Regions from separate parts of the Oceanobacillus sp. CF4.6 genome, predicted to be linked through region 3. Evidence: riboswitches for the same ligand, from Rfam matches in the RefSeq annotation. Region 3 holds a riboswitch; each other region holds the start of a gene.

Region 1 (5,070 bases), on a different contig from region 3:
CTTCAGAACCATCGGATAGTGATTTTTTCTCAAATTATATTTCAACAAGAGAAAAATTGTTAATTAAATAAATTTTTCATCTTACATTATCCTGACTCTTGATTGCCTTGTTCCGCAATCTGGCCCGTTTGCTGAACAAAGACCAATCTAGACTCTTTCACTAAACTGCCCCGTTAGTTTAAGTGTAATCGTTCACAATATCTATATTTAGTTTAACATAAATTTTCAGATTACCTTGTAAAATCAAGCGAAAACTAATCAATTTTCAATTTAATGGTAAATTTAAGTATGTCAATTTACATTGATGGTCATTTTACATTACATTTTTAACGTTTGCGACAGGTAACAGAATCCGATGTCTGACTGAGACATTTTTTTAATTAACCTATTGTATTTTTCAGATAATAGAAGTATACTACATTACACGAGTAATGCACTAACTCGCATGAAGGGAGTTGCAGACTTGATTCTTAATTCCAATGGGTCGAAACCAATTTATATACAAATTGCAGGATGGATCGAAACAGAAATATTAAATGGAAAACTCAAAGAAGATGAAAAAGTTTATTCCCAATATAAGCTTGCAGAGATATTTACGATTAATCCTGCAACAGCTGCAAAGGGATTAAATATACTTTCTGATGAAAAAATTCTTTATAACAAACGGGGCCTTGGAAAGTTTGTGACCAAAGATGCTAAAGCAATCATTATGGATAAACGGAAAAATCAGACACTAAAGGGTTTGCTAAAGGAAGTGTCATTGGAGGCGGAAAGGTTAACCGTTGGGGAAGAAGAGTTAATTAAAATGCTTCAGGCTATTCATAACGAACGTAAGGGGGATGCGGAATGAATGTTATTGCATGTAAGGGGTTATCAAAAAAACGAGGACAACTTAAAGCTTTACATGATTTGTTTTTTTCGATTAAGGAAAATACGATTACCGGCTTAATCGGTAGAAATGGGGCAGGCAAGACAACGCTTTTAAAGATACTTACTGGTTATTGGAATGAAACATCTGGTGAGGTTAGCGTGTTTAAAGAAAAGCCATTTAATAATTTACTAGTCTCGGCAAATGTCATCTATGTGGATGATCAAATGGGTTTTTTTACGAGGCTGACATTAAAAGATATTTTAATCGAAGCGGAAAGATTTTATGTAAACTGGGATAAAAAACTGGCAATGCGTCTCTTTGATTATTTTTCTTTTTATCCAAATGATTTTCATACCATTTATCCAAAGGTAAAAAAAGTACATTTAATATGATTATCGACTTATTATCACGTTAGTCATCACTTAGAAGAGATTGAGGATTTACTTGAAGAGGTTCTGCTGATTGATCAAGTTAAAAAATACTTTCACCTTTCCATGGATGAATTGAAAGAATTTGCAATTGGTTTGACAGGAAGAACCGAAATAGTTATGCAGTGGGCAGCAAATAAAGAGGTAAACCACACAGGAACAGTAGGGGTAGACACAACTTATTGTGTCATAAAAAATGGTTATTTAAAGTTCCTGAAAACATAGAAATCAGTAGTGACTCGGATGTTTGGATAGAATATATAAAGTGATTGGGAAGCGTTCGATTCAATGAGCTATTAATAAATTATGTTATACTAAAAGGAATAAATATTTCGCTTTATGAGGACTTTGTATACAAAGTTGAACAGGGGAAGCTGGTGAAAATCCAGCGCGGTCCCGCCACTGTGAAAGAGGAGAATCCATCGAATTCCCTGTTTTAATAAAGGGAAGACAATGGGTTTGTTGATTCTGAGCCAGAAGACCTGCCATAAGGAAAAGTAGCATTTAAATCCTACGGGAGATAGGAGGGTGCATGAACTAATCTAATTTCTGTGCATTTTTTTGCAATGATAATGAGTAGTGTCATTCACAGGCATCTTCCGTAAAAGAAGGTGTTTTTTTATTTGATGAGGAGAAGATACAGTATGGATAAGATAGCTATTAGCGATACCAAAACAATTCAAACACGACTAGTTATGCCACCTGATACTAATCATTTAAATACTATTTTTGGTGGGAAAGTTCTTGCCTATATTGATGAAATTGCCGCTTTAACTGCCATGAAACATGCTAATAGTGCTGTTGTAACAGCTTCAATTGATTCAGTTGATTTTCTATCTTCGGCAAAGGTTGGAGATTCATTGTCCTTGGAGGCTTATGTTACGTATACGGGGACAAGCTCCATGGAAGTCCATGTCAAAGTAACCGCCCATGACTTAATAAGAAATGAAAAGAAATTAACGACAGAATCATTTCTTACCATGGTTGCAGTTAATGAAAATGGAAAACCTGTTCCGGTCCCTGGGGTATTCGCGGAGAGTGAAGTGGAGAAAGAGTTATATTCATCGGCACCAGCGAGAAAAGAGAATCGCCTACGACGTAATGCTTATAGGCAGAAACAGATGTAATGGCCAGGAGTTGTCCGACTAAACAATTTTGCTGAAAACGGTTAGTATTTATACTAAATGGTTGGAGGGATTAAAATGAACGAAAAAGTTGTGATTAACGACGTAACGATTGATGCTATAAACTTTCAAGAAGAAACAGTGAAAAAGGATGGAAGGGCATTAAAGAAAATAAGATTTGATTTTAAAGTAACCACAGAGGACTATCATGACATCACCACATTGCTGTATAAAAATGATTTCATGGTAAAGATGCCTGATAAAAGCCTTGAATTCCCAGCTGTTATTCATCGTTACTCCACCTCTATTACTAATTTGTATGAAGCAGGGGCGGTTGGCGATTTTAAATTGGAATTGTTGGAGAAAGCCTGAAGATCCACCTGTGACGTTCTTAGTCATAGGTTTTTTGGTATATGCAATAAAATCCACCCACAATTATCTGATTATCCTTTTATTATGAAGGGAATCTCCATTTGAATAGAGAAATAAATAATAATGAAATTTCTAAGGAGGTTGTTACATATGAATCCTTTTCTAATTGATTTTCCACAAAAATTTGAGACAGAACGATTGTTGATGAGGGCTCCCAGACCCGGAGATGGGAAAGCAGTAAATCAAGCAATTAAGGCATCTATTAATGAGTTGAGACCATGGATGCCATTCGCCAGGAACGTACCAAGCGAAGAGGAAACAGAAATTAATATTCGTCAGGCTTATATCAAATTTTTATCTAGGGAAGATTTGAGGTTTCATGTATTCTTAAAAGAAACGGGTGAATTTATTGTTTCTTCGGGCCTTCATCGAATCGATTGGAATGTGAGAAAGTTTGAAATAGGTTACTGGGCAGATAGCCGCTATACGGGAAATGGTTATGTTACGGAGGCTGTTGCTGGTTTGACCGATTTTGCTTTTAAGAAACTGCGAGCAAACCGTATCGAAATTCGCTGTGATGCCAAAAATAGAAAAAGTCGCGCTGTGGCAGAAAGATTAGAATTTAATTTAGAAGGAATTTTAATTAACGACGATATGTCTGCAGATGAAAGTGAGCTAAGGGACACTTGTATTTATGCGAAAATTAGAAAGTGATAGATATGCTTTTCCTTTGACCTTTAACATGCGATAATGACAAAAAATAGGATTGGATGAAATGATGACACAAATAATTGAATTAAAAGTAAAAGCGGACTTTATCGGTCACTATAAAAATAAATATCCATTGATTAATAAGGATGCAGTTGTGAATAACGAGTCATTGTCGTTGGAAGGTACCCTTGTCCATCTTGTGGATGATAATGGTACCTTTCTTGGCAAAGGATATTATGGAAAACAAAATAAAGGAATTGGATGGGTACTGTCTTTTAATGAGGGAGAGAAAATCGATTCCGTCTTTTTTAAAAATAAAATTTTGACAGCAATAAATAAACGTCAATCGTATTATAAAGATGAAAATACAACTGCATTTCGTCTTTTTAATGGGGAAGGTGATGGTATTGGCGGACTGACAATTGATTATTTTGATGGTTATTATTTAATCAATTGGTATAGCCAAGGGATTTTTTCGTTTAAGGAAAAGGTTATAAGTGTCTTAGATGAACTTGGTGATTATAAGGCTATATATGAGAAAAAACGCTTTGATACGAAGGGGCAATATATAGATGACGATGATTTTGTAAAGGGTGAGCGTGGTGAATTCCCACTACTCTTTAAAGAAAGTGGCATGGATTATGCCGTTTATTTAAACGACGGAGCAATGGTTGGTATTTTTCTCGATCAGCGAGAAGTACGCCAAGCACTTCGAGACAAGTATGCAAAAGGTAAACATGTGCTGAATACTTTCTCCTATACGGGAGCATTCTCTGTTGCTGCTGCGTTAGGTGGGGCAACTAAAACAACAAGTGTTGATCTTGCCAAGCGCAGTAAAAGTAAAACAATCGAACAATTCAGTGTCAATGGAGTTGACTTCGAGCAGCAGGACATCAAAGTTATGGATGTCTTTGATTATTTTAAATATGCGAAACGGAAAGAATTGAAATTCGATTTGGTTGTGCTAGACCCACCAAGCTTTGCGCGTTCAAAAAAACACACGTTCAGTACATCGAAAAATTATCCGGGATTGATAAAAGATACACTGGCGATCCTTGAGAAGGAAGGTATCATCATCGCTTCTACAAACAGTGCATCGTTTGGAATGAAGAAATTTAAAGGTTTTATTGAGAAAGGTTTTAAAGATATGAGTATGAAATACAAGATTTTAGAGGAATTTTCACTGCCAGCTGATTTCCAGGTGGATCGGAATTTTAATCAAGGAAATTATTTGAAGGTAGTTATTGTGCAAAAGGTAAATTAATGAAAAACCCGCTTTGATACAAAAATCTTAGCGGGTTTTTTAGTTGGTAAAAGACAGTTTCCATCTGTTAAAAAAAGATTATGATATTTTCGCACAGTTGTTGTTTTATAAAACTCGCAGTTGAGATGAAATGCGACGTAACTGCTTTTCCCGCCGTCCGGGATCGCTCTGGGCGGATGCGCATCCTTAGGGCACGGCCTCAGCCCCGAAGAAAAAACCACTCTTCTGGTCTTCGGACACGTGCTATTCCTGCAGGAGTCACCGCCCGCCGCTCACCCGGACTGGTAAGGCTGTGTGATA
Region 2 (5,070 bases), on a different contig from region 3:
ACTCTGACGGAAAATGGTATAAAACAAACTAGATTATTAAATCGCAGCCCGAAAAAATTAACCAAAAAAGATATTCGCGAAATTTATCAAAATTGCTATGATGGAAAACTAAAAAGTATAGAATAGGGAGAAAAAACGATGTACCGAACAATAATCGAACCAAGAGTTTCAGAGACCGATGGCGTAGGACATATTAATAATACAACAATTCCAATTTGGCTAGAAGCGGCACGCAATCCAATTTTTAAATTGTTTACTCCTGATCATTCTTTTGATAATTGGAAAATGATTATTTTAAATATCAATGTGGATTACCTCAGTCAAATATATTTTGGAAAAGAAGCGGAAGTGCGAACCTGGGTGAGGAAAATTGGAAATTCCAGTTTAGAATTATACGAGGAAATTCACCAAGGTGGAACACTTTGTGCTAAAGGGAAAGCAGTATATGTGAATTTCAATGTAGAGGAACAGCGCTCAGAGTCAATTCCAGTGGAGATTAAGGAAGAATTGGAAAAACATTTGTACGATAAATAGGGGGGATGAAGAAAAATAATTGTAGTCTTTATGTTAAAAAGGTAGAGCCGACACGAGATAATTTTAAATTAATCTGAGAAGAGTTTCATGATTTAAGATGGAGAAGCAGTTACAGATCTACGAAATAATGAATCTATTTATGCAATAGTTGAAGAAACGGTAAGTCATTTTAGGGGAATTGATATTTTAATTAATAATGCTGGTGTTTTATCAACCAGTTTTGCTATGGATGTCTCCGAGGAGGATTGGGATATGATGTTTCTTTTGGGAACGTTATTCACACAAATATTTCATCTTCCTATTTGGCTAGACATATTGGTTTGAAATCTGGTGTTCCTATTGAGGCTCCAGCTTTAACTCTCAATCGTTTATGTGGATCGGGTATGTAGGCAATTGTTTCAAGTACACAAAATATTTTCATGTTTCATATAAATGTTAGATTTTCTCCATAAAAGTACAGAAATCCCTAAAAGCATTACTCCGAATGCAAGGGAAGGCTCACCAAATATAATGTCATCGAACGGGAATCTGATTTCTGCAAGAACCCAACTTAAAGTCATATGACCACCTGTAGGCGTCAAAATAAATCCTGAAATTGCAAATCCAACAGACCAACCTTTTAATTGTCCTATTTTATTTTGTTTCAATTTAGTAAAAAAACTTATAATTAAAAGTAGTGCAACACCTGACGCATCCCCTTTAAATTTACATGCCTGTAAAACAAAAAAAGGGGCTCATTAAGAGCTCCTTTTAAAATTCATAATAAAGGCTTTTACAATGATTCCGTCATTCATCGGTTCTAAATCGAGTTCCGGAAGACGCTTAAATCCCATACGTTCATAAAGAGATAACGCTTGTTTCATAAAAAAGGCAGTATGAAGACCGATTTGTGCGTGTTTTTCTTCCCTTGAAACGTTTAAACAATGTTCCACTAACGCTTTTCCGATTCCTCTTCCACGAATATCCGGGTCCACCGAAAGCATTCGTATTTCTGGATATTCTTGAACATTCTCGCTAAATTCATACGCTTGAATAGAGGGAGGGAACAAAACAACACTCCCGACAATACGACCGTCTAGTTCGGTTACGTATATTTTTGCATTGTTTTTGGTATCATTATCCGAAAGAATGGTGCTTTTTAATACTTCCCAATGTTCTTTTGGAACCGATTGTTCATGTTCCTTGTAACTTTTTAACCGAAGGCTTCGAACCGCTTCTATTTCTTCAGGATTCATTTCTCTGATTTTCAAGTCCATTCATCTCCTTTAATTATCATTCTATCTTAATTATATACACCAAAGTTTTGCTTTTTGTAAAAAAACATTATTTTAGTTGCAAAAAAAGGAAGATGAACAACAATCTTAGAAAGTTGAATAGATTTTGAAAAAAACTATTTAACATAACCACTAGAAAGTAGTCAAACAACTTCCCATTACCATAACAAAATCTTTCAAGTAAGAATAATACACTAGTAAAGTGGTGAAACATATGAAACTAGAAAACAGTGCAGCAGTCATTACTGGTGGAGCAAACTGTCTTATTACCAGTATTCATTTGTATAACTTTGATAGCCTCTTTGAGTTTTTTTAGAGTCACTGAGATAACGGACGATAAAGCATTCTTACCACGCTAGGGTTTTCAATTTACAAAAAAGAGGAACTATTCTATAATTATCATTAACATAAAAAATAATCAGACAAATAGGTTTTTAAATGACTCCAATATGGAGATTCATTTAAAACGAAGAGGGAAGTTGGTGCAAAACCAACACGGTCCCGCCACTGTGAGCGATGAGGAAGGTTAAAAAATACCCACTGTGTGATTTACATGGGAAGGGTTAACCAACCGTTGATTCGTAAGTCAGGAGACCTGCCTATTTGTTTTTTAAGCTTCCTCGAGGAAAAGGAATGTTTAAAGTGCATCGTAATCTATCTCTCGTAGGTTTTGTGTCATACAGACCTGCTTTTAGAATACATATGTACCTTTCACATTTACGCTTTTCCATAGGGAATGGCGTTTTTTTATGCAAAAATATTAGGAGGAGAAAAGATGCGCGGCAATTTTTTTAAAAAGTGGGGATTATTAGGTCTTGTTCTTTTATTAAGTATTATGATTTTTGCAGGGTGTGGTGCACAGGAGGAAGAACAAACAACACAAGGTGAAGCAGGTGTATCTGATGTTGAAGAAACAAATGAGGATACTGATAAGGAATTAGAAGAAGGAAATGAAGAATTATTTCCGGTAACAATTACAGATGATGCTGATCAAGAGGTTACAATTGAAACCGAACCTGAATCAATTGTTTCAATTCAACCTAGTAATACCGAGATTTCATTTGCCCTCGGATTAGGTGATAAAATAATTGGTGTTTCAGACTATGATAACTATCCCGCTGAGGCTCTGGAAATTCAAAAGGTTGGTGCACAAGATATGAATGCGGAACTTATTCTAAAGCTTATGCCGGATGTAGCACTTGTTACTGATTATCATTACGAAAATCATCAAGATATTTTGAACCAATTTGAAGAAGTAGGAATTAACGTGATAGTTATTGGAAGCGCAACCTCTTTCAACGATGTATATGACCAGATTGAAATGATTGCGACTGCAACAGGAAGTCAAGCACAGGCGGAAGAAATGATTACAGATATGCAAGAGCGCCTCGAATCTATTAAAGAGAAAGCAGAATCTATTACAGATAAAAAGAAAGTTTGGGTTGAAGTGTCACCAGCCCCAGATATTTTTACAACAGGTCAAAATACGTTTATGCATGAAATGCTAGAGTCGATTAACGCCATAAATGCTGCAGAAGAAGAAGAGGGATGGGTGAAACTTACAGAAGAGGAAATTGTTACTTTAAAACCAAATATTATTATTACGACTTATGGGTACTATATAGAAAATCCGGCGGAAGAAGTATTGTCTCGTGAGGGATGGGCGGAGGTTCCTGCCGTGAAAAATGAACAAGTATTTGATGTTGATAACGATACGGTTACAAGGCCAGGTCCTCGCCTAATCGAAGGGGTGGAGACACTTGCTGAGCTCATCTATCCGGAAGTATTTAACGAGTAAAATCGTTTGGTTGTATGTTTTAAGTGGAGGGCTTGTACTTGGTACAGCTCTCCTTGGTTTATTGGAGAGCAGTGTAACCATCCCCATTCCTACAATTTTACATATCGTTTCTGAAAATGCTTTAAATATTGGATGGCTGAACGATATTCCTAAAAATGAAGAAATGATCATATGGAACATCCGTTTACCAAGAGTTTTACTTGCACTCTGTGTTGGTTCATCTCTAGCATTGGCTGGTGCTGCCTTTCAAGGACTTTTACGAAATCCATTAGCAGATCCTTATACAATTGGAGTTTCATCAGGTGCTGCTTTAGGGGCAGTGTTCGTTTTGTTTTTTCAGGTAACCATTATTGGATTAGGAAGTTTCACACTTCCAATATTTGCAATTATTAGTGGATTTATATCTTTGCTCATTGTATTTGGCTTAGTTCGATTAAGCAATAAAGGTTTAGCAATTGAAACGATAATCCTGGCAGGAATTATTGTAAGTGCTTTTATAGGATCTATCGTATCTTTAATCATTTCATTAGCAGATCAGGATTCCATGATGGAAATTATCTACTGGCTATATGGAAGTGTTGCCATGAGGGGGTGGAGTCACGTTCAGCTAATCCTGCCCTTTATGCTTATTGGCATCTTTATTCTTCTCATTCACTATCGTGAGTTAAATGCACTAGCATTAGGTGAGGATGCGGCTGATCACATTGGAGTAAATGTAAAAAGAGGGAAAATATTTATATTAATTGGTGCATCGTTATTAACAGGTGCTTCTGTCGCGGTTTCTGGTTCAATAGGGTTTGTTGGTCTTGTGATTCCCCATCTCGTTAGACTTGTAACAGGTCCGAACCATCGACACGTCCTGCCATTATCTATGCTAGTTGGGGGAGCTTTTCTAATTTTAGCAGATTTAATTTCAAGAACTATCATTGCTCCGAGTGAACTTCCGATTGGTGTCATTACAGGGTTAATTGGTGCTCCAATCTTTGCGGTATTACTTGTTCGAGAAAGGATTAATAGGAAGGGGTAGAATCATGATTAAAATAGAGAATTTAGCAGGCGGATATAAAAATACCCCCATTATTAAAGACCTTCATCTAGAAATTGACAGAGGAGAGTTTTTTATGCTACTCGGGCCAAATGGGAGTGGTAAAACAACATTATTTAAACTCATTACAGGTCAACTGCCCATTCAGAAGGGGAAAATTCTTCTATCTGGAAAAGAAATAGCGTCTCTTTCGAAGCTTGAAAAGGCAAGGAAAGTGTCCGTACTAACACAAGAAGTCCAAGTTTCATTTGATTATACAGTCGAGGAAATCATTAGTCTTGGACGTTACCCGCATCAAAAGGGAATCATTAAGCAGTTGTCAAAAAAGGATCGAAAAGTCATTGAAGATGTCATGGAATTAACTCAAATAAGTCAGTATCGAAATACCCAATTGCGAATGGTTAGCGGTGGGGAAAAAC
Region 3 (5,070 bases):
ACAGATAACCTAACGATTGTCGGTGTTGGATTGTCGAATGGGCTTGTGGCACTTTCTGGTGCGTTAATCGGTCAGCTCGGGGGATTTGCAGACGTAAATATGGGTATTGGAATGATCGTCATTGGTCTGGCATCCGTTATTATCGGTGAAGCTCTCTTTGGTACAAAAACAATCGCTAGAGCAACATTGGCAGTCATCGGCGGAGCGATCATCTATCGTATGATTGTTACGCTTGCACTTCGAGTAGACTTTCTCGAGACAGGCGATATGAAATTGATCACGGCAATTATTGTTATTATTGCATTAGTAGGCCCAAGAATATTTCACGCGAGAAAAGAAAAGAAACGAAGACTTCTAAAACGTCAGCAGCTTAGTGCTCAGTCAGGAGGGAAAAATCATGCTTAATATCGCTAATATTTCCGTAACGTTTAACGAAGGTACGCTGGATGAGAAAAAAGCATTAAACGGTATAAATTTGAAAATGCAACAAGGAGACTTTGTAACGGTCATCGGTAGTAATGGTGCAGGTAAATCAACATTGATGAATGTGATTTCCGGTAACATTCAGCCTGATGTTGGAGATGTTATCATTGACGGGAAACAAGTGGTTCACCTGCCGGAATACAAAAGATCTGCATTTATCGGCAGGGTTTTCCAGGACCCAATGGCAGGAACAGCGCCATCCATGACAATTGAAGAAAATCTTGCGATGGCCTACGCACGTAACAAAAAAAGAAAATTAAAATCTGGAGTAACGAAGAAAAGAAAAGATTTGTTTCGGGAACAGTTAAAAACATTGAATCTTGGATTGGAAGACCGTCTATCCGCCAAGGTTGGTTTGCTGTCGGGTGGTGAAAGACAGGCACTCTCGTTATTAATGGCGACATTTACCCAACCGAATATCCTCCTGCTTGATGAGCATACGGCAGCATTGGATCCGTCCCGTGCAGAATTGATAACATCACTAACTGAAAAAGTAGTCCGGGAATCTGGCCTAACGACGTTAATGGTGACGCATAATATGCAACAGGCCTTGGATCTTGGAAACAGATTAATTATGATGGATAAAGGTCAAATTATATTTGAAGCACAAGGAGAAGCCAAACAGGAACTCACTGTAAAAGATCTTTTGAATGAGTTCCAGCGTATACGTGGCGAACAGTTTGAAGACGATCGGGTAGTTTTGGGATAATTATGTTGATAAATAATGTTAAACAAATACACACGCGGTATGTTAAAAATGCGTGTGTATTTTTATATTACAGTTTTATTAGGTTGACCCTTAAAAACTCTATCAATCTAGAAATGAACGATAGAAAAAGATTGCATAAGTAATATCATTATGCTACTCTTAACACTAGATATTGACTTATCAGAATTTAAAAATACTATATATTGTATATAAAGTTAAGGTGACATAACATTATTTGTCTTAAAAGGGAACTCGGTTAGATTCCGGGACTGTCCCCGCAACTGTAAGTGTGGATGAACGAGAATTCCACTATATTGTTCGTTTAACGGCAGCAATATGGGAAGGACTCTAGTAAAACGATACACAAGTCAGGAGACCTGCCTTCAACTTTGAGTTTCACTTCTCCGGGAAGAGAGATTATGGGATGATAGGAATACAAACTATTTCTGTCGTTTTATAGTCGTTCATCCTTTGGGGAAGGACGGCTTTTTCATTGTACATATAGATATAAGGAGGTAGATCTGATGGTTACAGGTACCATTAACCAACAGGACAAAATTTTACAGACGATTAACGAATCTACGAAAGGACTATCCGTAGAAGTAAACCAATTGATGGAGAAAGCAATGAAAACAATCAATCAGGATACACCAGAAGAAAAAGCAATGGATATCCTTATAAAAATAGCCTTGGAAAACATCGATGAGTCGAATCCAGACTGGACGTTTTCGGCAGCAAGAATTTATTTGAAGGAGCTTTATCGTAAGGCAGCGGCCAATCGAAGCTATAGCGAGGATTCTCGTTATGGATCGCTGTATCATTTGGTGCAAATGTTAACCGATAAAGGGATATATGCACCAAACCTTTACTCCAAATACTCGAAAACAGAAATGGATCTTTTTGAGAAGTTAATTCAACCAGATCGAGATTATCTATTTAACTACTTAGGTATCTATACAATTGCAACGCGTTATCTGGCAACAGATCATAACAAACAGATTTATGAACTTCCCCAGGAACGCTGGATGGTCATAGCGATGTATTTAATGCAGGATGAAGACTTGGCAAAGCGCTCCAAACTGGTGGAGGAAGCTTATTGGGCTTTAAGTAATCTGTATATGACAGTGGCAACGCCAACACTTACAAATGCAGGAAAGACACATGGACAGTTATCCAGCTGCTTTATTGATACGGTGGATGACAGCCTGCAATCGATCTATGACAGCAATACCGATATCGCCAAGCTCTCCAAAAACGGCGGGGGCATAGGTGTCTATATGGGGAAAATACGTGCCAGAGGGAGCTCTATTAAAGGATTTAAAGGAATGTCCAGTGGCGTAGTTCCGTGGATTAAGCAATTAAACAATACAGCGGTAAGTGTTGACCAGCTTGGTACGAGAAAAGGTGCAATTGCCATCTATCTAGATGTTTGGCACAAAGATATCGAATCATTTCTGGACTTGAAGCTGAATAATGGCGATGATCGCATGCGCGCGCATGATATTTTCACGGGTATATGTTTACCGGATTATTTTATGGAAAAGGTCGATAAACGGGAAGATTGGTATTTATTCGATCCTCACGAAGTACGCCAGGTGATGGGATTTTCGCTGGAGGATTTTTATGATGAGGAAAAAGGAAATGGCGAATGGCGGAGGAAATATGAAGCTTGTGTACAATCGGATGCGCTATCCCGAAAGAAGATAGCTGCCATAGATATTATGAAGCGGATTATGAAGTCACAGCTTGAGTCAGGAACTCCGTTTATGTTTTACCGAGATGAAGTTAATAGACAGAACAGCAATTCACATAATGGAATGATTTATTGTTCCAATTTATGTACTGAAATTACCCAAAATCAGTCCCCGACTCAATTTGTAGAGGAATTTCTTGAAAACGAAAATACCATTATTAAAAAGTATCAAGCAGGTGATTATGTTGTTTGTAATTTAAGTTCGATAAATCTTGGAAAAGCAGTTCCGGATAATGTGTTGGATCGTCTGATAAAAATCCAAGTACGTATGCTTGATAATGTGATTGATATCAACACATTACCGATAAAACAAGCAGAACTGACGAATAAAAAGTACCGTGCAATCGGACTGGGTACGTTTGGCTGGCATCATCTTCTTGCCCTTGAAAATATAAAATGGGAAACAGAAGATGCAGTTAATTATGCTGATGAACTGTATGAAAAGGTTGCCTTTCTAACGATAAAAAATAGTATGGAACTGAGTAAGGAAAAAGGGAGTTATCCGGCATTTGAAGGTAGTAAGTGGAGTACGGGTGCTTACTTTACGGAAAAGGGTTATCGAAGTGAAGCTTGGGTCGCTCTTTGGGCAGATGTTGCCATGCATGGCATGCGTAATGGCTATTTAATGGCTATTGCTCCGAACTCAACGACCGCAATGATTGCAGGGTCCACCGCAAGCATTGATCCGATTTTTAATGTATTTTACAATGAGGAGAAAAAGGACTTTAAGATTCCGGTAACAGCACCAGACTTAAATCATCATACGTACGATATTTACCGCCGTTCCGCTTATATTGTCGATCAGCGCTGGTCGATTAAGCAGAATGCCGTCAGACAGAAACATATTGACCAAAGTATTTCATTTAACTTTTATGTACCAAATACCATTCGAGCATCAGTTTTACTCGATCTTCATCTCCAGGCATGGCGGGAAGGGCTGAAGACCACGTATTATGTACGGTCAACATCCAACGATGTCGAAGAATGTGAGTGGTGTGAAAGTTGAAGGCTCTTATAGCATATGTATCCTATAGTGGGAACACAAAAGAGGTCGCTGAAATCGTGGAAAAGAAATTAAAAGACGAAGGTGTCACTGTGGATAATCACCGAATTGGTATTGACGCACCCATTCATCCGGAGTGCTACGATTATTTTTTTATTGGAACATTTACATGGGAAATGGGGAAAACACCCGATGAAATAAAGGATTTTGTCCTTGAAGTTGGATATAAACCAGACAATATAGCGGTATTTGGTACGGGTGATACCCAATTCGGTGGAGACGAATTGTTTTGCAAAGCTGTGGATAAATTGTGGAAATTTTACGAAAGTAAGTGGAGCGGTTTGAAAATTGAGCAGTCTCCAAGGGGAAGTCAGGAACAAAAAGTGGAATCGTGGGTGGAAGGAGTGTTGCAGCATGCCAAGAGCTTTGCTTGAAAAGGCGAAAACATTGGAACCATTAAATCCGAACAAGTCAACCGCCCTATTTGGTGGGAAATCGAGTGGAATTCTCAACTGGAATGATATTGCTTATCCACATTGGCATAAAATGTATAAGCGATTAGTCGGGAATTATTGGCAGGCGGATGAGGTCAATATGTCTAGTGATGTAAAGCAGTTTTCATCCTTGACTGTTGAAGAACGCGAAGCATATCTCAAAATAATCGGCCTGTTATCCACATTGGATGCACCACAAACGAGAACAGCGTTGTTGATATCTTTATATGCCACAGATCCTGCTGTTCAGTCGATCATGGCGGTCATCGCACAACAGGAAGCCGTGCATAATGAGAGTTATTCCTATGTGTTATCCTCTGTTGTTTCACTGGACGAACAAAATAAAGCATTCCAGCTTGGGAGAACAGATAAAGTGTTGCTGAAGCGAAATGCCAATCTGGTGGAGCAATATAATAACTTTGTGGATAACCCAACAATGGAAAATATTTTAAAAACATTGGTATACACATCCTTATTGGAAGGAATGTTTTTCTATTCCGGTTTTGCCTTTTTCTATAATCTGGCACGGCAAAATAAAATGGTCGGTACCTCAACCATGATCAGTTATATTAATCGGGATGAACTGGAACATGGCCGCTTTATCGCGGAATTGTTTCGAGCTACACTC

What was found. A riboswitch is a leader RNA that binds a small molecule or an ion and turns the genes downstream of it on or off. The one in region 3 is predicted to bind cobalamin.
Region 1: linked by a shared signal. The riboswitch ahead of ACHABU_RS14595 (acyl-CoA thioesterase) and the one ahead of ACHABU_RS08115 (ribonucleoside-diphosphate reductase subunit alpha) in region 3 are both predicted to bind cobalamin.
Region 2: linked by a shared signal. The riboswitch ahead of ACHABU_RS05375 (ABC transporter substrate-binding protein) and the one ahead of ACHABU_RS08115 (ribonucleoside-diphosphate reductase subunit alpha) in region 3 are both predicted to bind cobalamin.

What each region holds. Positions count from the first base shown of each region.
Region 1 is NZ_JBIMEX010000009.1:159,356-164,425, reverse strand. Features, by position in the region: gene ACHABU_RS14605 (GntR family transcriptional regulator) at 464-850, shown strand; gene ACHABU_RS14600 (ATP-binding cassette domain-containing protein) at 847-1,263, shown strand; cobalamin riboswitch at 1,623-1,803, shown strand; gene ACHABU_RS14595 (acyl-CoA thioesterase) at 1,944-2,426, shown strand; gene ACHABU_RS14590 (DUF3219 family protein) at 2,502-2,795, shown strand; gene ACHABU_RS14585 (GNAT family N-acetyltransferase) at 2,946-3,509, shown strand; gene ACHABU_RS14580 (class I SAM-dependent rRNA methyltransferase) at 3,574-4,770, shown strand.
Region 2 is NZ_JBIMEX010000002.1:365,914-370,983, reverse strand. Features, by position in the region: gene ACHABU_RS05405 (iron-containing alcohol dehydrogenase) at 1-126, shown strand, start outside; gene ACHABU_RS05400 (acyl-CoA thioesterase) at 139-534, shown strand; partial or broken gene ACHABU_RS05395 (hypothetical protein) at 670-735, shown strand; gene ACHABU_RS05390 (hypothetical protein) at 780-923, shown strand; partial or broken gene ACHABU_RS05385 (DUF981 family protein) at 933-1,208, opposite strand; gene ACHABU_RS05380 (GNAT family N-acetyltransferase) at 1,272-1,784, opposite strand; cobalamin riboswitch at 2,220-2,425, shown strand; gene ACHABU_RS05375 (ABC transporter substrate-binding protein) at 2,584-3,606, shown strand; gene ACHABU_RS05370 (FecCD family ABC transporter permease) at 3,569-4,633, shown strand; gene ACHABU_RS05365 (adenosylcobinamide amidohydrolase) at 4,638-5,070, shown strand, end outside.
Region 3 is NZ_JBIMEX010000003.1:262,934-268,003, reverse strand. Features, by position in the region: gene ACHABU_RS08125 (ABC transporter permease) at 1-405, shown strand, start outside; gene ACHABU_RS08120 (ABC transporter ATP-binding protein) at 398-1,192, shown strand; cobalamin riboswitch at 1,394-1,591, shown strand; gene ACHABU_RS08115 (ribonucleoside-diphosphate reductase subunit alpha) at 1,717-3,951, shown strand; gene ACHABU_RS08110 (flavodoxin) at 3,948-4,382, shown strand; gene ACHABU_RS08105 (ribonucleotide-diphosphate reductase subunit beta) at 4,363-5,070, shown strand, end outside.